DNA from 3 places in the Streptomyces sp. NPDC030183 genome. Region 3 is predicted to be linked to each of the others. Evidence: predicted binding sites of a transcription regulator. Region 3 holds the regulator's gene; each other region holds the start of a gene.
What was found. Region 3 encodes HrcA, which represses chaperone genes, less so after heat shock. Its sites were predicted from a motif close to TTNGCACTCNGNNNNNCNGAGTGCNAA; they were not measured.
Positions count from the first base shown of each region.

Region 1: groL (chaperonin GroEL) is a predicted target of HrcA. The motif match lies at 4,280-4,306, and genes of this name have one in related genera.
Region 2: groES (co-chaperone GroES) is a predicted target of HrcA. The motif match lies at 4,783-4,809, and genes of this name have one in related genera.

Region 1 covers NZ_JBVIBK010000019.1:117,811-125,151, forward strand. The annotation lists gene ACZ4Z2_RS23430 (alpha,alpha-trehalose-phosphate synthase (UDP-forming)) at 1-352, opposite strand, end outside; gene ACZ4Z2_RS23435 (glucosyl-3-phosphoglycerate synthase) at 562-1,506, opposite strand; SAM riboswitch class I at 1,638-1,781, shown strand; gene thrC (threonine synthase) at 1,800-3,101, shown strand; gene ACZ4Z2_RS23445 (MoaD/ThiS family protein) at 3,156-3,431, shown strand; gene ACZ4Z2_RS23450 (cold-shock protein) at 3,895-4,098, shown strand; gene groL (chaperonin GroEL) at 4,470-6,092, shown strand; gene ACZ4Z2_RS23460 (NADH:flavin oxidoreductase) at 6,306-7,341, shown strand, end outside.
Region 2 covers NZ_JBVIBK010000008.1:125,699-133,039, forward strand. The annotation lists gene ACZ4Z2_RS12015 (LCP family protein) at 1-221, shown strand, start outside; gene ACZ4Z2_RS12020 (YciI family protein) at 376-732, shown strand; gene ACZ4Z2_RS12025 (RNA polymerase sigma factor) at 780-2,147, shown strand; gene ACZ4Z2_RS12030 (class I SAM-dependent methyltransferase) at 2,200-3,411, opposite strand; gene ACZ4Z2_RS12035 (polysaccharide deacetylase family protein) at 4,151-4,717, shown strand; gene groES (co-chaperone GroES) at 4,956-5,264, shown strand; gene groL (chaperonin GroEL) at 5,377-7,005, shown strand; gene ACZ4Z2_RS12050 (ester cyclase) at 7,080-7,341, opposite strand, start outside.
Region 3 covers NZ_JBVIBK010000001.1:55,414-62,754, reverse strand. The annotation lists gene ACZ4Z2_RS00275 (SpoIIE family protein phosphatase) at 1-1,348, shown strand, start outside; gene hemW (radical SAM family heme chaperone HemW) at 1,379-2,611, shown strand; gene ACZ4Z2_RS00265 (DUF3097 domain-containing protein) at 3,097-3,906, opposite strand; gene ACZ4Z2_RS00260 (MBL fold metallo-hydrolase) at 3,949-4,686, opposite strand; gene hrcA (heat-inducible transcriptional repressor HrcA) at 5,007-6,023, shown strand; gene dnaJ (molecular chaperone DnaJ) at 6,024-7,160, shown strand; gene ACZ4Z2_RS00245 (nitronate monooxygenase) at 7,330-7,341, shown strand, end outside.

The DNA of each region.
Region 1 (7,341 bases), on a different contig from region 3:
GGAACTCCGCGTCGAAGACGGGCTCCAGAGGGGTCTGGTACAGCATGTGGTGCACGAACCACAGCGCGGAGTTGGCGACGCCGTTGTACGCGGCGTGGTGGACGTCGGCGGGGATGTCCAGCATGCGTACGCCGGGCTCGCCGACCCCGCGGCGTACGGCCTCGCGGTCGCCGTCGCCGAGGGCGGAGCAGACCCAGAGGGCGCCGGCGTCGGGGCCGATCGCCGACAGGCCGGATACGAGTCCGCCGCCGCCGCGCTTCGCGGTGAGGTGACCGGAGTCGTCCTGGGTGTACGAGACGGGGCCGCGGTTGGAGGCGACCAGCACCTGGGCTGCAGCGTGCGTTGATGCCATACGGCTCAACCTAGCCCGTGGTCGAACCGCTCAAACGTGCGGTTCGGCTGTATACAGGAGCGCCTAGGGGGGTGGGGGTGACTTGTGCGTCGGCGAGTGCGGGTAGTTCGTGGTTTCTCGCGCAGTTCCCCGCGCCCCTGAAGGGAACGGGCCTGCGGCCCGCCCCTTCATGAGCGCCCGCACCCGGCGACGAACCCGCGCCCCGCCCCCTACGCCGCCTTCCGTTCCACGTACTCCGCTATCTCCGCCATCGGCGGTCGTTCCTCCACATCCACCGAGTACGTGCGCGGCTCGAACCCTTCCGCGCCGCGTTCGAACTGGGTCAGGACGGGGCGGATCAGGTGGCCGCGGGCCAGGCGGAGCTGGGCCGTGCGGTAGATCGCCGCGGACATGCGGCCCAGGGCCTGCCCGTCCTGGTGGCGGTGTTTGCGGACGCCCACGTCGACCTGGGCCAGCGCGTCGAGGCCGACGAGGTGGAGCGCGTCGACGAGCATGCCCAGTTCGATGCCGTAGCCGACGGGGAACGGGAGCCGTTCCAGGAGGGAGCGGCGGGCCGCGTACTCGCCGCCCAGCGGCTGGACGAAGCCCGCCAGCTGGGGCCAGTGCATGTTGAGCAGGGGGCGGGCCATGAGTTCGGTCACCCGGCCGCCCTGGCCGGCGGCCGTGCCGAGCGGGCGGTCGTACATGGCCTTGACCAGGTCGACGCCGGGGTCGGTGAGCAGCGGGCCGACGATCCCGGAGACGAAGTCGGACGAGAACTCCTTGAGGTCCGCGTCGATGAAGCAGACGATGTCACCGGTCGTGACCAGCAGCGACCGCCACAGCACCTCGCCCTTGCCGGGCACGGCGGGCAGGCGCGGCAGGATGTCGTCGCGGTGCACGACCCGCGCCCCGGCCGCCGCCGCGACCTCGGAGGTGCGGTCGGTCGACCCGGAGTCGACGACGACGACCTCGTCGACGAGCGGGACCTGTTCCATGAGGTCATGGCGGATGACGGCGACGATGTCGCCGACCGTCTCCTCCTCGTTCAGCGCGGGCAGGACGACACTGACGGTCTGGCCCGAGGCCCGTTTCGCGGCGAGGATCTTGTGGAGCGGGCGATCGGTCACGGACCAGGAGCGGGTGCTCAGCCAGCGCTCGACTTCCTTCAGCACAGTGCGCGGCTCCTCTGCGTTCATCTCGCGGTTCGGACGGCTCTCTCAACTGTCCTGGCCTTCGGTTACAGTCTTGAACAACGCTGATGACCATCGCATGTCGGTGCTCGTGTGCGTATACAACCAAATACCGCTCATCCAGAGGGGCAGAGGGATACGGCCCGATGAAGCCCCGGCAACCCTCCAGCTGTCTTGTCACGTCGCCGTGGCGAGGTCCGGCTAGGGAAGGTGCCAAATCCGTCTCACGACGAGATGCGTCGTGAGGAAGATGAGGAGAAAGGGCCTCGCCTCACATGGCTGCGCAGACTGTTGCCACCGAATTCACGACCACCGACGGTGCCGCCCAGAGCGTCGACCTCGGCCCCGCCGCCGCCCTGAGCTGTCGCGAGTGCGGTCACCGCGTCCCCCTCGGACCGGTCTTCGCCTGCGAGGAGTGTTTCGGCCCGCTGGAGATCGCGTACGACTACTCCGCCTACGACACGGAGGAGCTGCGCAAGCGGATCGAGGCCGGCCCCGCGAACATCTGGCGGTACGCGCCCCTGCTGCCCGTCCCCGCCGACGTGGCGACCAAGCCGAACCTGAACCCCGGCTGGACCCACCTCGTCAAGGCCGACAACCTCGCCCGTGAGCTGGGCGTCACCGGCGGCCTCTACATCAAGGACGACTCCGGCAACCCGACGCACTCCTTCAAGGACCGCGTCGTCGCCCAGGCCCTGGAGGCCGCGCGCGCCTTCGGCTTCACCACCCTGTCCTGCTCCTCCACCGGCAACCTGGCCGGCGCCGTGGGCGCCGCCGCGGCCCGCGCCGGCTTCCGCTCCTGCGTGTTCATCCCGCACGACCTGGAGCAGGGCAAGGTCGTCATGGCCGCCGTCTACGGCGGTGAGCTGGTCGGCATCGAGGGCAACTACGACGACGTGAACCGCTTCTGCTCCGAGCTGATCGGCGACCCGGCCGGCGAGGGCTGGGGCTTCGTGAACGTCAACCTGCGGCCGTACTACGCCGAGGGCTCCAAGACTCTCGCGTACGAGATCTGCGAGCAGCTCGGCTGGAAGCTGCCGGACCAGCTGGTCGTGCCGATCGCCTCCGGCTCGCAGCTCACGAAGATCGACAAGGGGCTCCAGGAGCTGATCAAGCTCGGGCTCGTCGAGGACAAGCCGTACAAGATCTTCGGCGCGCAGGCCGAGGGCTGCTCGCCGGTGTCCGTCGCCTACAAGGCGGGCCATGACGTGGTCCGGCCGCAGAAGCCCGACACGATCGCCAAGTCGCTGGCCATCGGCAACCCGGCGGACGGGCCGTACGTCCTCGACATCGCCCGGCGCACCGGCGGAGCCGTGGAGGACGTGACCGACGAGCAGATCGTCGACGCGATCAAGCTGCTCGCGCGGACCGAGGGGATCTTCGCGGAGACCGCCGGCGGTGTGACCGTCGGCGTCACGAAGAAGCTGATCGAGAACGGGCTGCTGGACCCGGCGCTGACCACCGTCGTGCTCAACACCGGTGACGGTCTCAAGACGCTGGACGCGGTGGCCGGGACGGGGCTGACCGCGACCATCCGCCCCAACCTCGACTCGTTCCGCGAGGCCGGGCTCGCGTAACCGTCCAGCCCCGCGTTCCTCAGCTCTGCCGCACACATCCGGAGGTCATCAGTCATGAGCGTCAGCGTTCGCATCCCCACCATCCTTCGCACCTACACCGGCGGTCAGGCCGAGGTGCGGGCCGAGGGCGCCACCCTCGCCGAGGTCATCGCGGACCTGGAGAAGAACCACACCGGGATCGCCGCGCGCGTCCTCGACGACCAGGGGAAGCTGCGCCGGTTCGTGAACGTCTACGTGAACGACGACGACGTGCGGTTCGAGCAGGGTCTGGAGACGGCCACGCCGGACGGGGCGGGCGTGTCGATCATCCCGGCCGTCGCCGGCGGCTGACCACCGTTCCGTACCCGCCGGTAGTAACCGTCGGTAACCTCGATTACGGATTGTTCATCGAATTGCCCCCTCCGCGAGAGAAGCGGAGGGGGCAATTCTCTATGGTTGAGCACGGTACAGTTGGGGAACCCGGCCCGACCGCCGTTGTGAATTCATGCCGGGCGCATATCCAATCGCGCCGCACGCCCTATATGAAGTAGCCAAAGTCTGTATGGCTTTTGCGTGTTTCGCGCCTTTTGCGGGGCCCGACTTGCCCTGAATTCAGGGGAATTGTTCGTACATTCCCGACCGGGCCTGTCCAGATTTTCTCGTCCGATTGCCCTGTTGCAGACGGCAGTTGGGCAGATACATTCAGCCGCGGTCGACGCGTTCCGGCGCACACCCCCAACCGTTGGGGGGTGAGGTCTGACCCGGATCCGCGAAGTGTGGATCTGTGCAAGGGCCAGTAATAGGGGAGTTAGGCATGGCTCAGGGCACCGTCAAGTGGTTCAACGCGGAGAAGGGGTACGGCTTCATCGCGGTCGACGGTGGTGCGGATGTATTCGTCCACTACAGCGCGATCCAGATGGACGGTTACCGCACCCTGGAAGAGGGCCAGCGGGTCGAGTTCGAGATCTCGCAGGGTCAGAAGGGTCCGCAGGCGGACATGGTCCGTCTCGCAGGCTGAAGCAACGCGCCGGTAAGCAGCGACGTTCTTCGTTCTTCTCGGAGGGTCCGCGCCCCGTACTCGGGGTGCGGACCCTTCCGCGTGCCCGGGGCCAGTCGCCGGGCACGCCCGTCGGTGGCCGTGGAGGGGGGCGCCGACCGGGCGCGTGGGGGCGCGTTCACCTGCGGATCATCCGGAGGCGCTTGCACTCGACCATGCCGAGTGCTAATCATTGGCGTTAGCACTCTGAAGGTGAGAGTGACAACGAAGGACCGGGTCGGTGAGGCCCGCAGGCCAGGTGGGGCAAGGAACCACGAGGCAGGCGAGCCGTCCGTCGCGGGCGCGGGCGCGGTCCGAAGGAATCACCCCCAGTCCTGGAGGGACCACTTCACATGGCCAAGATCATCGCGTTCGACGAGGAGGCGCGGCGCGGCCTCGAGCGCGGCATGAACCAGCTCGCGGACGCCGTCAAGGTGACGCTCGGCCCCAAGGGCCGGAACGTCGTCCTCGAGAAGAAGTGGGGCGCCCCCACGATCACCAACGATGGTGTCTCCATCGCCAAGGAGATCGAGCTCGAGGACCCGTACGAGAAGATCGGCGCCGAGCTGGTCAAGGAAGTCGCCAAGAAGACGGACGACGTCGCCGGCGACGGTACGACCACCGCGACCGTTCTCGCCCAGGCGCTCGTCCGCGAGGGTCTGCGCAACGTCGCCGCCGGTGCCAACCCGATGGCCCTGAAGCGCGGTATCGAGAAGGCCGTCGAGGCCGTCTCCGGTGCGCTGCTCGACCAGGCCAAGGAGGTCGAGACCAAGGAGCAGATCGCCTCCACGGCCTCCATCTCCGCCGCCGACACCCAGATCGGCGAGCTGATCGCCGAGGCCATGGACAAGGTCGGCAAGGAAGGCGTCATCACCGTCGAGGAGTCCCAGACCTTCGGTCTGGAGCTGGAGCTCACCGAGGGTATGCGCTTCGACAAGGGCTACATCTCGGCGTACTTCGCCACCGACATGGAGCGCATGGAGGCGGTGCTCGAGGACCCCTACATCCTCATCGCCAACTCCAAGATCTCCAACGTCAAGGACCTGCTCCCGCTCCTGGAGAAGGTCATGCAGTCGGGCAAGCCGCTGCTGATCATCGCCGAGGACGTCGAGGGCGAGGCCCTGTCGACCCTGGTCGTCAACAAGATCCGCGGCACCTTCAAGTCCGTCGCCGTCAAGGCCCCGGGCTTCGGTGACCGCCGCAAGGCGATGCTGAACGACATCGCCATCCTCACCGGCGGCGAGGTCATCTCCGAGGAGGTCGGTCTCAAGCTGGAGAACACCTCCCTGGACCTCCTGGGCCGTGCCCGCAAGGTCGTCATCACCAAGGACGAGACCACCGTCGTCGACGGCGCCGGCTCCTCCGAGCAGGTGCAGGGCCGGGTCAACCAGATCCGCGCCGAGATCGAGAACAGCGACTCCGACTACGACCGCGAGAAGCTCCAGGAGCGTCTGGCGAAGCTCGCGGGCGGCGTGGCCGTCATCAAGGCCGGTGCCGCGACCGAGGTCGAGCTCAAGGAGCGCAAGCACCGCATCGAGGACGCCGTCCGCAACGCGAAGGCGGCCGTCGAGGAGGGCATCGTCGCCGGTGGTGGCGTGGCCCTGCTCCAGGCCTCCCAGGTCTTCGAGAAGCTGGAGCTGGAGGGTGACGAGGCGACCGGCGCCAACGCCGTGAAGCTCGCCCTGGAGGCCCCGCTCAAGCAGATCGCCGTCAACGGCGGCCTCGAGGGTGGCGTCGTCGTGGAGAAGGTCCGCAACCTTCAGGTCGGCCACGGTCTGAACGCCGCGACCGGTGAGTACGTCGACATGATCGCCTCCGGCATCATCGACCCGGCGAAGGTGACGCGTTCCGCCCTGCAGAACGCCGCCTCCATCGCCGCGCTCTTCCTCACCACCGAGGCCGTCATCGCCGACAAGCCGGAGAAGGCCGCCGCGCCCGCCGGTGGCGGCATGCCGGGCGGTGACATGGACTTCTGAGCCTCCTCGTAGTTCGTAGCGAGAAGGTTCGGACCCGGTCCGTCAGTACCGAGGGCGGCACTCCCTGTTCGACAGGGGGTGCCGCCCTCGGGCGTGTCCGGCGTCACACAAGCCGTCGTGCGGCGGCGGAATGCCGTGGCGGGCGGGGAGGTTGACGAGTGCAGCGATTGATGCACATGCATATAGCGCCCGACCTCTCCGAGGAGTCCCCACGTGACCACCGCGTCCACCTCCCGTGCCGCCGATGTTCTCTCCCGGCCCGTTCGGATCAACGGTCTGACCGTTCCGAACCGGATCGCCATGGCTCCCATGACGCGGGTCTTCTCGCCCGGCGGTGTGCCGGGTGCGGATGTCGCCTCGTACTACGGGCGCCGGGCCGCCGCCGGTGTCGGCCTGATCGTGACCGAGGGCACCTACGTCGGGCATGAGACGGCCGGCGACCTGGACGGCGTACCGCGGTTCGCCGGTGAGGAGCAGCTCGCCGGGTGGGCGAAGGTCGCCGATGCCGTGCACGCCGGCGGCGGCACGATCGTGCCGCAGCTGTGGCACATCGGCACCGTCCGCCAGCAGGGCAAGCTCTTCCCGGAGGCCCCGGTCCTCGGCCCCTCCGGTCTGCGGGTCGACGGCACGCCCGCCGAGGGCGGCCGTGCCATGACACAGGCCGACATCGACGAGGTCGTGGCGGCGTTCGCCAAGTCCGCCGCCGACGCCGAGCGCGTCGGCATGGACGGCGTGGAGATCCACGGCGCCCACGGTTACCTCGTCGACCAGTTCCTCTGGGAGCGCACCAACCGACGCACCGACGCCTACGGCGGTGACCTCGTCGCCCGCACCAAGTTCGCGGCCGAGATCGTGGCGGCCGTACGGGCCTCCGTGTCCCCCGACTTCCCCGTCATCTTCCGCTACTCGCAGTGGAAGCAGGAAGCGTACGACGCGCGCCTCGCCCAGACGCCGCAGGAGCTGGAGGCGCTGCTGAGCCCGCTCGTCGCGGCCGGTGTCGACGCGTTCCACGCCTCCACGCGCCGCTACTGGCAGGCGGAGTTCGAGGGCTCCGAGCTGAACCTCGCGGGCTGGACGAAGAAGCTCACCGGCAAGCCCACCATCACCGTCGGCTCGGTCGGTCTGGACGGCGAGTTCATCGCCGCGTTCGCCGGTGAGGGGTCCTCGACCAAGGCGATCGACGACCTGCTCGACGGTCTGGAGGCCGAGGAGTTCGACCTCGTCGCCGTGGGCCGTGCGCTGCTCCAGG
Region 2 (7,341 bases), on a different contig from region 3:
CCGAGCTGTACCGGGCCGCCGACGCCGTCACCGGCAGCCTCACCACCGACACCGGCCTCGACTCCCTGAGCGACCTCGTCAGGCTGGGCCAGAGCCTGAAAGGGCTGTCGTCCGACGCGACGAGGACGGTGATGATGCCGGTCGTCCCCGCCCCCTACGACCCCAACCGTGTCGTCGCGGACGAGCCGGAGGCGAAGGAGCTGTGGGACTCGCTGAGGTGAGCTGAGCTGAGCTGAGCTGTGGTGACGGCGCGGCGGACCCGTCAAAAAAATTCCTCGAAGAAGTTCGGCTCGCGTGTCGATCCGGTGTCTCCTCGTTCGACGCAAGGGGTGAGAGGCGGGGAGAGACCCCGCCGCCCCTGCCGAAGGAGCCACCATGCCGCGCTATCTGTCGATGGTCCGGATCGACGAGTCCACCGCCCCCGCCGAGGGCCCGAGCCCCGAGCTGATGCAGCGGATGGGCGACCTGCTGGAGGAGATCACCAAGGCCGGGGTCATGCTCGACACCGCCGGGCTGCTGCCCAGTGCCCAGGGCAAGCGGGTCCGCTGGTCGGGCGGCGAGCTGTCGGTCACCGACGGGCCGTTCACCGAGACCAAGGAGGTCGTCGGCGGCTACGCCCTCATGCAGTGCAAGGACATGGACGAGGCCGTCGAGTGGGCCACCCGGTTCGTGAAGGTGCACGAGGAGCACTGGACGGTGACCTGCGAGGTGCGGGAGATCGCGGAGGGCTGAGGGGTCCCGCTTGGCCGGGGCGCCCCGCGGGTGTCTGATGGTGGGTTGTGACACCACAGCCCACCATCGGCACCGGAGGCGCGGGGCGCGCCCCGGCGGACCCCCGCAAGGCCATCGAGACCGTCTTCCGCATCGAGTCGCCCCGTATCATCGCCGGGGTCGCCCGGATCGTGCGGGACGTCGGGATCGCGGAGGAGCTGGCCCAGGACGCGCTCGTCGCCGCGCTGGAGCAGTGGCCGCGCGACGGGGTCCCGGACAACCCGGGCGCCTGGCTCACGACCACCGCCAAGCACCGGGCGATCGACCTGGTGCGCCGCCGGGAACGCTACGCGCGCAAGCTGGAGGAAGTCGGCCGGGACCTGGAGGCGGCGAACCCGGCGGGGCAGTACCTGGACGCGCCGTCCGACCCCGACGACATCGACGACGACCTCCTGCGCCTCGTCTTCACGGCCTGCCACCCCGTGCTCTCCGCCGAGGCCCGCATCGCCCTCACCCTCCGCCTCCTCGGCGGCCTCACCACGGCGGAGATCGCGCGCGCCTTCCTCTCGCCGGAGGCCACCGTCGCGCAGCGCATCGTCCGAGCCAAGCGGACCCTCGCGCAGAAGGGCGTCCCCTTCGAGGTGCCCTACGGCCCCGACCGCGAGGCCCGCCTCGACTCCGTCCTGGAGGTCATCTACCTCGTCTTCAACGAGGGGTACGCCGCCACCGCGGGCGACGACCTGCTGCGCCCCGCGCTGTGCGAGGACGCGCTGCGGCTCGCTCGCGTCCTCGCGGAGCTGATGCCGAAGGAACCCGAGGTGCACGGGCTGGTGGCGCTGCTGGAGCTCCAGGAGTCACGGGCCGCCGCCCGCACGGGCCCGAGCGGTGAGCCGGTGCTCCTCAAGGACCAGGACCGCCGCCGCTGGAACCGCCTCCTCATCGCCCGCGGCTTCACCGCGCTGGGCCGCGCCACCGCCGCGGCCCACGGCAACCCCGGCCCGTATACGCTCCAGGCCGCCATCGCCGCGTGCCACGCCCAGGCGTACACCTACGAGGAGACCGACTGGCCGCGCATCGCGACCCTGTACGCCCTGCTGGCCGCCCGTTCGCCGTCGCCGGTGGTCGAGTTGAACCGCGCGGTCGCCGTCTCGATGGCCGACGGCCCTGCCGCCGCGCTGGAGATCGTCGACCGCCTGGCCGCGGAACCGGCCCTGCGGGACTACCACTTGCTCCCGAGCGTCCGGGGCGACCTCCTCACCCGCCTGGACCGCGGCGACGAGGCCCGCGAGGAGTTCGAGCGGGCGGCAGCCCTCGCCCGCAACGAACGAGAACGGGAACTGCTGCTCACCCGGGCGAGGAAGACAGGGGAGGGCAGCGGGGAAGGAGGGCAGCGGGGAGGACAGTGCCGCCCCCTGACCGCCGGGCCCCTCGGATGACCGCCGGGTCCCTCGGATGACCGCCGGGTCCCTCGGATGACCGCCGGGCCCCTCAGACCGGACGGCCGATCAGCATGGTCGGCGCGCCCGCCACCCGGGTCAGGAAGACCGTCGCCGAAGCGGTGCCCTGCGGCTTCGGCAGGGCCTTGCGGCGCAGTTCCTCCGGCTCGACGGCCGACCCCCGCTTCTTCACGGTCAGGACGCCGACCTCCCGTTCCCGCAGCAGGGCCTTGAGCTTCTTGACGTTGAAGGGCAGGACGTCGGTGATCTCGTACGCGGTCGCGTACGGGGTGACGTGGTGCTCGTCGGCGGTGATGTACGCGATCGTGGGGTCGATCAGCCCGCCCTCCAGATCCTCGGCGACCTCGGCGACCAGATGCGCGCGGATGACGGCGCCGTCCGGCTCGTACAGGTACCGCCCGACCGGCCGGACCGCCGGGTCGGGCAGCATCGTGGCAGGTGAGGCGTAGATCCCCGCCTCCGAGGGGAGCAGTACCGCCCGCCGCGCCCCCGGTGTCCCGTCGGGGCGGAACCACAGCACGGCCTCCTTCACGTCCCCGCCGTCCGAGATCCACTCGGCCTCGGCCTCCGGCGGGATCGCCTCGTGCGGAATGCCCGGTGCGATCTTGAGCGCGCCGAGCGGCGCCTTCAGCGCGGCCGACACGGCCCACGACAGCGGCGGTGAGTACGCCTCCGGGTCGAAGATCCGGCCGCGTTTGGCGGAGCGCCGGGCCGGGTCGACGAACACGGCGTCGTACCCGGCCGTGTCCACCTCCGTCACGTCCGCCTCGCGCACCTCGATCAGATGGGCGAGCCCGAGCGCGTCGGCGTTGGCGCGGGCCGCCGCCGCGGTCAGCGGGTCGCGGTCGACGGCCAGGACCCGGATACCGGCCCGCGCGAACGCGATCGCGTCCCCGCCGATCCCGCAGCACAGGTCGGCGACCGACCCCACGCCGAGCGCCTGGAAGCACTCCGCGCGGTACGTCGCCACGCTCGTCCGCGTCGACTGCTCGACCCCGTTGGGCGTGAAGAACATCCGCGCCGCGTCCTCGGCCCCGAACTTCGCCACCGCCCGTTGCCGCAGCCGCGCCTGGGCGATGGCCGCCGAGACGAGGTCCGCCGGGTGCGTACGGCGCAGCCGGGTCGCCACGGCCAGCTCCCGCGCCGGTTCCACCCCGCGCACCTCGTGGAGGAGGGCGCGGCCCTCGGGGGTCAGCAGGGGGGCGAGGAAGGAGTCGGTGGAGTCGGGGGAGAGGTCGTTCACCGGGCCATTGTGGGCCACCCGGTGGACGGGCGTGCCGGTGGTGGCGGTGTCGGGCCGGGGCGCTGGGCGCGCCCTGCGAGGATGCGGCGCCATGCGACTCGTACGACAAAATGATGAAACGAGGGTGAAGCGGACGAGTTTCAGGGCGCAGGCCGGCGGCAGACGACGGGCCGCACGCACCATGCCCGCGCTGCTGCTCGCCGCGTCAATCATCGCGTCGGGGTGCGCCGGGGGCGACGGGAGCGCTGGGGGCGCTGGGGGCGCCGTGGGTGGCATCGGGGGCACCACGTCGCGGGACGGCACGCCCACGACGAGCTCCACGGAGAGCGGACAGCAGGGGACGGCCCCGGTTCACGGCCACGCCGCCCCACCGCCGGGGCATGGCGCCGACCTGCCCGGCCACCCCGCCCCGCCGTCGGGGCGTCGCGTCGATCCGCCCGGCCACCCCGCCCCACCGTCGGGGCGTCGCGTCGATCCGCCCGGCCACCCCGCCCCACCGCCGGGACGTCGCGTCGATCCGCCCGGCCACCCCGCCCCGCCCTCGGGGCATCGCGTCGATCCGCCCGGTCGTCAGGCCGAGCCGGCCCGTCGCCGCGCGGGGCGGCCCCAGGCCACGGCCCGGCCGCCCGCGTACCGTCGCTGGGGGCTCTCCGACCCGCTCGCCCCTGCCCCGGCGAACCCCGACCGGCCGCCCGCGCCCCGGGGCGCACGCCCCGGGCTGGCTCCCGTCGTCGAGCGCGTGGCCACCCGCGACAAGGTGGTGTTCCTGACGTACGACGACGGAGTGGAGAAGGACCCGCGCTTCGTGCGGATGGTGCGGGAGTTGCGGCTGCCGGTCAGCGTGTTCCTCACGGACAGCGTCGTCGGCCCGGGCTACGCCCACTTCGCCCGGCTCCGCGCCGTCGGCGCCACCGTGCAGAACCACACCCTCGACCACACCGCCCTGCGCGGCCTGCCGTACGCCGGCCAGCGGGCCGAGATCTGCGGCCAGCAGGACAAGCTGAGGCAGCGCTTCGGTATCCGCCCCACCCTGTTCCGCCCGCCCTACGGCGTCCACGACACCACCACGCTCCGCGCCGCCGCCGACTGCGGCGTCACCGCCGTCGTGCTGTGGCGCGCGTCCATGGGCCTCGACGGCTTCCGCCCCGCCGCCGGCGACCGCCTCCGGCCCGGCGACATCGTCGTCGTCCACCTCCGGGGCGCGGGCCCGCCGAACGGTGCCACCCTCACCCACGTGACCACGACGCTCCTGCGCCGCGTGCAGGAACAAGGTCTGACGGTGGGTCGTTTGGAGGATTACCTCTGAGGAGCGCCTCCGCGGGCGGAACCTCACGGCAACCCGGGGTCCCGCACCACGCCACGCGGCCGCAATTAGCAGTCCGCTTGACCGAGTGCTAACCACGGTCATAGTCTCAGGTCTGGCACTCCCCCCTGGAGAGTGCCAACCACGCGACGGGCAGGTCCGGCACCCGCGACGACGGATCCACCTGGTCGCCACCTCAGACAGTTAACCCCGTGAGATCTCCGAAGGGGGAGGTCGGATCGTGACGACCACCAGCTCCAAGGTTGCCATCAAGCCGCTCGAGGACCGCATCGTGGTCCAGCCGCTCGACGCCGAGCAGACCACCGCCTCTGGCCTGGTCATCCCGGACACCGCGAAGGAGAAGCCCCAGGAGGGCGTCATCCTCGCCGTGGGCCCGGGCCGCTTCGAGAACGGCGAGCGCCTGCCGCTCGACGTGGCGGTCGGCGACATCGTGCTGTACAGCAAGTACGGCGGCACCGAGGTGAAGTACAACGGCGAGGAGTACCTCGTCCTCTCGTCCCGCGACGTGCTCGCGGTCATCGAGAAGTAAGACCACCTCAGAAGTTTTCGAGCTGCGCCCCTGGCCCCCGCGAGCACCAACAAGCCGGGCGCCCGGGGCGCAGTTTCTTTTCCCCTAGATTTCCGAGAGGGCTCACGCTCCCATGGCGAAGATCCTGAAGTTCGACGAGGACGCCCGTCGCGCCCTCGAGCGCGGCGTCAACAAGCTTGCCGACACGGTCAAGGTGACGATCGGCCCCAAGGGCCGCAACGTCGTCATCGACAAGAAGTTCGGCGCCCCCACCATCACCAACGACGGTGTGACCATCGCCCGCGAGGTCGAGATCGAGGACCCGTACGAGAACCTCGGCGCGCAGCTGGTGAAGGAGGTGGCGACCAAGACCAACGACATCGCTGGTGACGGCACCACCACCGCCACCGTGCTCGCCCAGGCGCTGGTGCGCGAGGGCCTGAAGAACGTCGCCGCGGGCGCCTCCCCGGCCGCCCTGAAGAAGGGCATCGACGCCGCCGTCGCCGCGGTCTCCGAGGACCTCCTCGCGTCGGCCCGCCCGATCGACGAGAAGTCCGACATCGCCGCCGTCGCCGCGCTGTCCGCCCAGGACCAGCAGGTCGGCGAGCTCATCGCCGAGGCGATGGACAAGGTCGGCAAGGACGGCGTCATCACCGTCGAGGAGTCCAACACCTTCGGTCTGGAGCTGGACTTCACCGAGGGCATGGCCTTCGACAAGGGCTACCTGTCGCCGTACTTCGTCACGGACCAGGAGCGCATGGAGGCCGTCCTCGACGAGCCCTACATCCTCATCCACCAGGGCAAGATCGGCGCCATCGCCGACCTGCTGCCCCTGCTGGAGAAGATCATCCAGACCAACTCCTCGAAGCCGCTGCTGATCATCGCCGAGGACGTCGAGGGCGAGGCGCTCTCCACCCTCGTGGTCAACAAGATCCGCGGCACGTTCAACGCCGTGGCCGTCAAGGCCCCCGGCTTCGGCGACCGCCGCAAGGCGATGCTGCAGGACATGGCCGTCCTCACCGGCGCCACCGTCATCTCCGAGGAGGTCGGCCTCAAGCTCGACCAGGTCGGCATCGACGTGCTCGGCACCGCCCGCCGCGTCACCGTCACCAAGGACGACACCACGATCGTCGACGGCGCCGGCAACTCCGAGGACGTCCAGGGCCGCGTCGCCCAGATCAAGTCCGAGATCGAGAACACCGACTCCGACTGGGACCGCGAGAAGCTCCAGGAGCGCCTCGCGAAGCTGGCCGGCGGCGTGTGCGTGATCAAGGTCGGCGCCGCCACCGAGGTGGAGCTGAAGGAGAAGAAGCACCGTCTGGAGGACGCCATCTCCGCGACCCGCGCCGCGGTCGAGGAGGGCATCGTCTCCGGTGGTGGCTCCGCGCTCGTCCACGCCGTGAAGGTCCTCGAGGGCAACCTCGGCAAGGACGGCGACGAGGCCACCGGTGTCTCCGTCGTCCGCAAGGCCGCCGTCGAGCCGCTGCGCTGGATCGCCGAGAACGCCGGCCTGGAGGGCTACGTCATCGTCTCCAAGGTCGCCGAGCTGGAGAAGGGCAGCGGTTACAACGCCGCCACCGGCGAGTACGGCGACCTGGTCAAGGCCGGCGTCATCGACCCGGTCAAGGTCACCCGCTCCGCCCTGGAGAACGCCGCCTCCATCGCCTCCCTCCTCCTCACGACCGAGACCCTGGTCGTCGAGAAGAAGGAAGAGGAGCCGGCCGAGGCGGGCCACGGCCACGGTCACGGCCACGCCCACTGAGGCAGCCGCCGCCCACCGGGCAGCCAGGTGAGAAGCCCCCGTTCCGCGCGCCGGAACGGGGGCTTCTCCCGCGTCTACTTCTCCAGTCCTTCCAGCACCCCCAGCTGTCCCATCAGCGACAGCCGGTCGTACTGCCACCAGCCCTCGGTGAGCTTCCCGTCCGGCGCGCAGCGATGGAATGTCATCCCGGTCATGGAGACGTTCCTCCCGGTGGGCGCGATACCGAGGAACTCGCCCTTGTGCGTGGCGTTCCACGTCCACCGCGTGCACACGCGGTCGCCCTGGGCCAGCTGGTCCTCGATCGTGAACGAGAAGTCGAAGCCCGTCCGCCACATC
Region 3 (7,341 bases):
GAACCGCATCGAGGACCTCCGCAGGGCCCTGGAGAAGGACCCGCCCAGGTTGCCCGAGTCGGTCCGCTCGCGGGCGGTGCCGGTGCCGTGGCCACGGATGGGCAACCCGGCACGCGACAGCGCCGCACGGGCGGCGGCGGACGTGGACACGGGCGCGGGCGCGGGCGCTAGCACGAACGCCGACACGCCTGAGGACCCGCACGAGGACACCCACGCACCGGCGGCCTCGGGTGCCTCGGCGGCTTCGGCCACCCCGCCCGCGCAGCCAGGTGCCGCGTCACCCCCGGCGGGCGGGACGGAGCCTTCCGACGGCCCCTCCGGCGACCCCTCGAGCGGCCCCTCCGAAGACCGGCGCAAGGGCGGTGAGCCCGGAGGCAGGGGCGCGGACGGGGCGGCGCTGGCGTACCGGCTGATCGCCGGTGGGCGGCCGCTCGGCACGCTCGTGATCGGCCGCGCCGGGCTGCTCCGTTTCCCGGACGAGCTGACCGGGCTCGTCGAGGACCTCAGCCGCCGCATCGCCCTGGCGATCGGGGCGGCCCGCCAGTACGCCCGCCAGGCCACCATCAGCCGGGTCCTCCAGCGCGGACTGCTCCCGGGCGCGGTCGCCGAGATCCCCGGGGTGACCAGCGCCCTCGTGTACGAACCGCGCGACAAGGGCGGACCGAGCGGCGACTTCTACGACCTGTTCCCGGCGGGCCGGGGCCGCTGGTGCTTCGCGCTCGGCGACGTCCAGGGAAAAGGCCCCGAGGCCGCCGTCGTCATCGGCCTCGCCCGCCCCTGGCTCCGGCTGCTCGCCCGCGAGGGCTACGGCGTCGCCGACGTGCTCGACCGCCTCAACCAGCTCCTCCTGGACGACGCGACCGAGACGGCCGACGCCGCCGCCCGGGCCCTGGTCACGGCGGGCGATCCCGGTCTCGTCGACCCGGAGGCGTCCCAGACCCGCTTCCTCTCCCTCCTCTACGGCGAACTCGTTCCCTTCGACGGCGGCGTCCGCTGCACCCTCGCCTCGGCCGGACACCCGCTGCCGCTCCTCCTCGGCCCGGAAGGTGACGTACGGACCGTGGCCGAGCCGCAGACCCTGCTGGGTGTGATCGAGGACGCGGAGTACGTCTCGGAGACGTTCGAGCTGCGCCCCGGTGACACGCTGCTCAGCGTGACCGACGGGGTGACCGAGCGGCGCAGCGGTCCGGTCATGTTCGACGACGCCGACGGCCTCGCGAGCGCGCTGGCCGGCTGCGCCGGACTCGACGCCCAGCTGATCGCCGAACGGATCCGCCGGCTCGTGCACGAGTTCGGACCGGGCGCTCCGGAGGACGACCTGGCGCTGCTGGTGCTCCAGGCGGAGTAGCCGCCGCTCAGGTGCTGGACAATGGAACGCATGCCTTCCGCACTTCCCGACGGTGAGCCCGTCCCCGACGACGGGGCGCTGCCCGCGCACGCCCTGGCCGGGGCGGCCGAGCGGCCCCTCGGGTTCTATCTGCACGTCCCGTACTGCGCGACCCGCTGCGGGTACTGCGACTTCAACACCTACACCGCGACCGAGCTGCGCGGCACGGGCGGCGTGCTGGCCTCCCGTGACAACTACGCGGACACCGTCGTCGACGAGATCCGCCTCGCCCGCAAGGTCCTCGGCGACGACCCGCGGCCCGTCCGCACGGTCTTCGTCGGCGGCGGCACCCCCACACTGCTGGACCCCGGCGATCTCGTACGGATGCTGGGGGCGATCCGCGACGAGTTCGGGCTCGCGGACGACGCCGAGGTGACGACGGAGGCGAACCCGGAGTCCGTGGACCCCGCGTACCTGGCGACCCTGCGGGCCGGCGGCTTCAACCGGATCTCCTTCGGTATGCAGAGCGCCCGGCAGCACGTCCTGCGGATCCTCGACCGGACGCACACGCCGGGGCGCCCGGAGGCGTGTGTCGCGGAGGCGCGCGCGGCCGGGTTCGAGCACGTCAACCTCGACCTGATCTACGGCACGCCCGGGGAGTCCGACGACGACTGGCGGGCCTCCCTGGACGCGGCGCTCGGCGCCGGGCCGGACCACGTCTCGGCGTACGCGCTGATCGTCGAGGAGGGCACGCGGCTCGCGCGGCGGATCCGGCGGGGCGAGGTGCCGATGACGGACGACGACGTGCACGCCGACCGGTATCTGATCGCCGAGGAGATGCTCTCGGCCGCCGGCTTCGACTGGTACGAGGTCTCCAACTGGGCGACCTCCGACGCGGGCCGGTGCCTCCACAACGAGCTGTACTGGCGCGGCGCCGACTGGTGGGGCGCGGGGCCGGGCGCGCACAGCCATGTCGGCGGTGTGCGCTGGTGGAACGTCAAGCACCCCGGCGCGTACGCGGGGGCGCTGGCGGCGGGGAGGTCGCCGGGAGCGGGACGGGAACTGCTGTCGGACGAGGACCGCCGGGTGGAGCGGATCCTGCTGGAGCTGAGGCTGCGCGAGGGCGTGCCGCTGGACCTGCTGCGGGAGGAGGGGCGCGCGGCCGCCCGCCGGGCACTCACGGACGGGCTGCTGGCGAGGGAGCCGTACGACGAGGGGCGCGCGGTACTGACCCTGCGGGGCCGCCTCCTCGCCGACGCGGTCGTCCGAGACCTCGTCGACTGACCGACCACCGCTCCTGCCGCCGACCGGCCCCTCGCGGGCCGGGCCGACCATCTGCCCCGATGCGAGCTCTCACGGGCCGACCGGCTGTTCGTTGTCGTGGCGGCTTTCGGGGGCCGACGGGCTGTTCGTTGTGGTGGCGGCTTTCGGGGGCCGACGGGCTGTTCGTTGTGGTGGCGGCTTTCGGGGGCCGACCGGCTGCTCGTTGTGGTGGCGGCTCTCGCGGGTCGACCGGCCGGCCGACGCGGATCGGGACCTCGGGGGCCGACCGGCCGTCCCTCGCGGTGCGGGCCCTCGCTGGCCGAACCGTCATCCGTTGTGCGCCGGCTCTCGTCGGCTGACCGGCCTCCGTCGCGGATCGGGATCTCGGGGGCCGAACCGTCATCCGTTGTGTGCCGGCTCTCGTCGGCCGACCCGCCTCCGTCGCGGTGTGGGCCCTCGTCGGCCGCCCCGACATCCGACGGCCTCCGACCCCAGGGGGCGGCCCGCTACCCGTCGCCGACCGTGACGAAGTCGATCAGTTCTTCCACTCGGCCCAGCAGCGCCGGCTCCAGGTCCTTGTAGGACCGCACGCTCCCCAGGATCCGCTGCCACGCCGCACCGGTGTTCTCCGGCCAGCCCAGCGCCCGGCACACCCCGGTCTTCCAGTCCTGGCCGCGCGGCACCCGGGGCCACGCCCCGACGCCCAGGGCGGACGGCTTCACCGCCTCCCAGATGTCGATGTACGGGTGGCCGACGACCAGGACGTCGTCGCCGGTCACGGAGGCGGCGATGCGGGACTCCTTGCTGCCCGGGACCAGGTGGTCGACCAGGACGCCCAGCCGCGCGTCGGGGCCGGGGGCGAAGTCCGCGACGATCTCCGGGAGGTCGTCCACGCCCTCCAGGTACTCCACCACCACGCCCTCGATCCGCAGGTCGTCGCCCCAGACCTTCTCGACCAGCTCGGCGTCGTGGCGGCCCTCCACATAGATCCGGCCGGCGCGGGCCACCCGCGCGCGGGCGCCGGGGACGGCGACCGAGCCGGACGCCGTACGGGCCGGGCGGGCCGGGGCGGCGGACGAGGGGCGCACCAGCGTCACCACCTGCCCCTCCAGCAGGAACCCGCGCGGCTCCAGCGGGAAAACCCGGTGCTTGCCGAAGCGGTCCTCCAGGGTCACCGTGCCCGCCTCGCAGCGGATCACCGCGCCGCAGAAACCGGTGTCGGCCTCCTCGACCACCAGGCCCGGGTCGGCCGGGACCTCGGGAACCGGCTTGGGCTTCTTCCACGGCGGGGTCAGGTCCGGAGAGTACTGGCGCATTCGGATGACGATAGGAGAACCCGCGCCCGGAAGCGCCCCCGCTCAGCCCGACACGCCGAAGCGGCGTGCGAGCGTGTCGCGCTGGGTCCGGACGAACGCCGCGTCGACCACCGCCCCGTGCCCGGGCACGTACAGGGCGTCCTCTCCGCCCAGCTCCAGCAACCGGTCCAGCGCGGCCGGCCAGTGGGACGGTACGGCGTCCGGGCCGGCCTGGGGCTCGCCGGACTCCTCCACCAGGTCCCCGCAGAAGACGATCTCGGGGGCGGCGGACGAGCCGGGCACCAGGACCGCCAGGTCGTGCGGCGTGTGCCCCGGCCCCACGTTCGCCAGCAGCACCTGGGGGCCGTCGCCCAGATCCAGGGTCCACTCGCCCGAGACCTGGTGCCGGGGGCGTACCAGCAGGTCGGCGGCCTCGGCGGCGTCCTCGGCGGGGAGCCCGTGGCGGACGGCGTCGGCGCGCAGTTCGTCCCGCCCGCCGTCCAGGACGCCGTCCAGGCCCACCGCGCCGAACACCTCCACCCCGGCGAAGACGGACGCCCCGAAGACATGGTCGAAGTGGGAGTGGGTGAGCGCGAGATGTGTCACACGGGCGCCGCCGAGCAGCTCGCGAGCCTCGGCACGCAACCGCGCGCCCTCCCGCAGGCTCGAACCCGCGTCGACCAGGAGGGCCGCCCCGTCCCCGACCACCAGCCCGACCGTGCAGTCCCAGCCGGGGAGGCGGCACCGCCCGACCCGCGGCGCCAGTCCCTCCCACCCGCACTCTTCCCAAGTCACCGTCATGACCCGACGCTAGCCCCCCAGGGGCGCGGGACGACCCGGCGCGGTGCCCGTGGCGCCCGGAAAGGGCGCCCCCCGTCCGGCACCCCGTGTCCCTCGTCACTCCTCGCCGGGCCGCGGCGGCCCCGCGCCGCGTCCGTACCCGTCGGTAGAGAGCGGTGCGACATCGTCGGACAGGTCGGTACACGTCGGCACGACATGGCTGGACCGGCCTTGCCGGGGGCGTACCCCACCGCCGTACACTGGGCGGGGAGTGTTGGCACTCGCCCGAGGTGAGTGCCAAGGGGGAAGTCGCGCGGGAGACGAGCTGGAGGTGTGCGCGAATGCTCAGTGAACGCAGGCTCCAGGTGCTGCGCGCCATCGTCCAGGACTATGTCGGCACCGAGGAGCCGGTGGGGTCGAAGGCCCTCACCGAGCGGCACAACCTCGGCGTGTCCCCGGCGACGGTCCGCAACGACATGGCGGCGCTGGAGGACGAGGGCTACATCGCCCAGCCCCACACCAGCGCGGGCCGCATCCCCACCGACAAGGGGTACCGGCTCTTCGTCGACAAGCTGGCCGGCGTCAAGCCCATGACCGCGCCGGAGCGGCGCGCGATCCAGAACTTCCTGGACGGCGCCGTCGACCTGGATGACGTGGTCGCGCGAACCGTACGGCTGTTGGCTCAGCTGACCCGGCAGGTCGCCGTCGTGCAGTACCCGTCGCTGACCCGCTCGACGGTGCGCCACGTGGAGCTGCTGTCGCTGGCCCCCGCCAGGCTGATGCTCGTGCTGATCACGGACACCGGCCGGGTGGAGCAGCGCATGGTCGACTGCCCGGCGCCCTTCGGAGAAACGTCTCTCGCGGATCTGCGGGCCCGGCTCAACAGCCGGGTCGCGGGCCGCCGGTTCACCGACGTGCCCCGGCTGGTCGAGGACCTGCCGGAGGCGTTCGACGTCGAGGACCGGGGTACGGTCTCGACGGTGCTCTCCACGCTGCTGGAGACCCTTGTCGAGGAGAACGAGGAGCGGCTGATGATCGGCGGCACCGCCAATCTGACCCGCTTCGGACATGACTTCCCCCTCACGATCCGGCCCGTCCTCGAAGCCCTCGAGGAACAGGTCGTCCTCCTCAAGTTGCTGGGGGAGGCGGGGGATTCGGGCATGACCGTCCGCATCGGTCACGAGAACGCGTATGAGGGACTCAACTCCACGTCCGTCGTCTCGGTCGGCTACGGTTCGGGCGGCGAGGCAGTCGCGAAACTGGGCGTGGTCGGACCTACGCGCATGGACTATCCGGGAACGATGGGAGCGGTACGAGCGGTGGCACGGTACGTCGGACAGATCCTGGCGGAGTCTTAAGTGGCCACGGACTACTACGCCGTACTCGGCGTGCGCCGCGACGCGTCCCAGGACGAGATCAAGAAGGCGTTCCGCAGGCTCGCTCGCGAGCTGCACCCGGACGTCAACCCCGATCCGAAGACGCAGGAGCGGTTCAAGGAGATCAACGCGGCGTACGAGGTTCTCTCGGACCCGCAGAAGAAGCAGGTCTACGACCTCGGCGGCGACCCGCTGTCCCAGTCGGGCGGCGGAGGCGCGGGCGGCTTCGGAGCCGGCGGCTTCGGGAACTTCTCGGACATCATGGACGCCTTCTTCGGTACGGCGTCCCAGCGCGGCCCCCGGTCGCGCACGCGCCGCGGCCAGGACGCGATGATCCGGCTGGAGGTCGACCTCGACGAGGCCGCCTTCGGCACGACGAAGGACATCCAGGTCGACACGGCCGTGGTGTGCGGCACCTGCAGCGGCGAGGGCGCGGCCCCCGGCACGAGCGCGCAGACCTGTGACATGTGCCGCGGCCGCGGTGAGGTCTCGCAGGTCACGCGGTCCTTCCTGGGCCAGGTCATGACCTCCCGGCCCTGCCCGCAGTGCCAGGGCTTCGGCACGATCGTCCCGAACCCGTGCCCCGAGTGCGCGGGCGACGGACGGGTGCGGTCGCGGCGGACGCTGACGGTGAAGATCCCGGCCGGCGTCGACAACGGCACACGCATCCAGCTGGCCGGCGAGGGCGAGGTCGGGCCCGGCGGCGGTCCCGCCGGTGACCTCTACGTCGAGATCCACGAGCTGCCGCACCCGACGTTCCAGCGGCGTGGCGACGACCTGCACTGCACGGTGACGATCCCCATGACCGCGGCGGCGCTCGGCACCAAGGTGCCGCTGGAGACGCTGGACGGCCTGGAGGAGGTCGACATCCGGCCCGGTACCCAGTCCGGCCAGTCGATCCCGCTGCACGGGCGCGGTGTCACACACCTGCGCGGCGGGGGCCGTGGCGACCTCATCGTCCACGTCGAGGTGCAGACCCCGACGAAGCTCGACCCCGAGCAGGAGCAGCTGCTGCGGCAGCTGGCCGCGCTGCGGGGCGAGGAGCGGCCGACGGGGCAGTTCCAGCCGGGCCAGCAGGGGTTGTTCTCGCGGCTGAAGGACGCGTTCAACGGGCGCTAGCCGGTTCGTTCGGCTGCGGGTGCGTGGGGGCTGGTCGCGCAGTTCCCCGCGCCCCTGGAAGCCGAGGGCTGCGCACCCGTGCTTTTCCAAGAAGGATCACGAACCACGGCAGGCGGCCCCCGGCCCCACCGGATTCGGTCGGGGTTCGGGGACGTGAAACCATGCGGCCATGTCCTCCTCC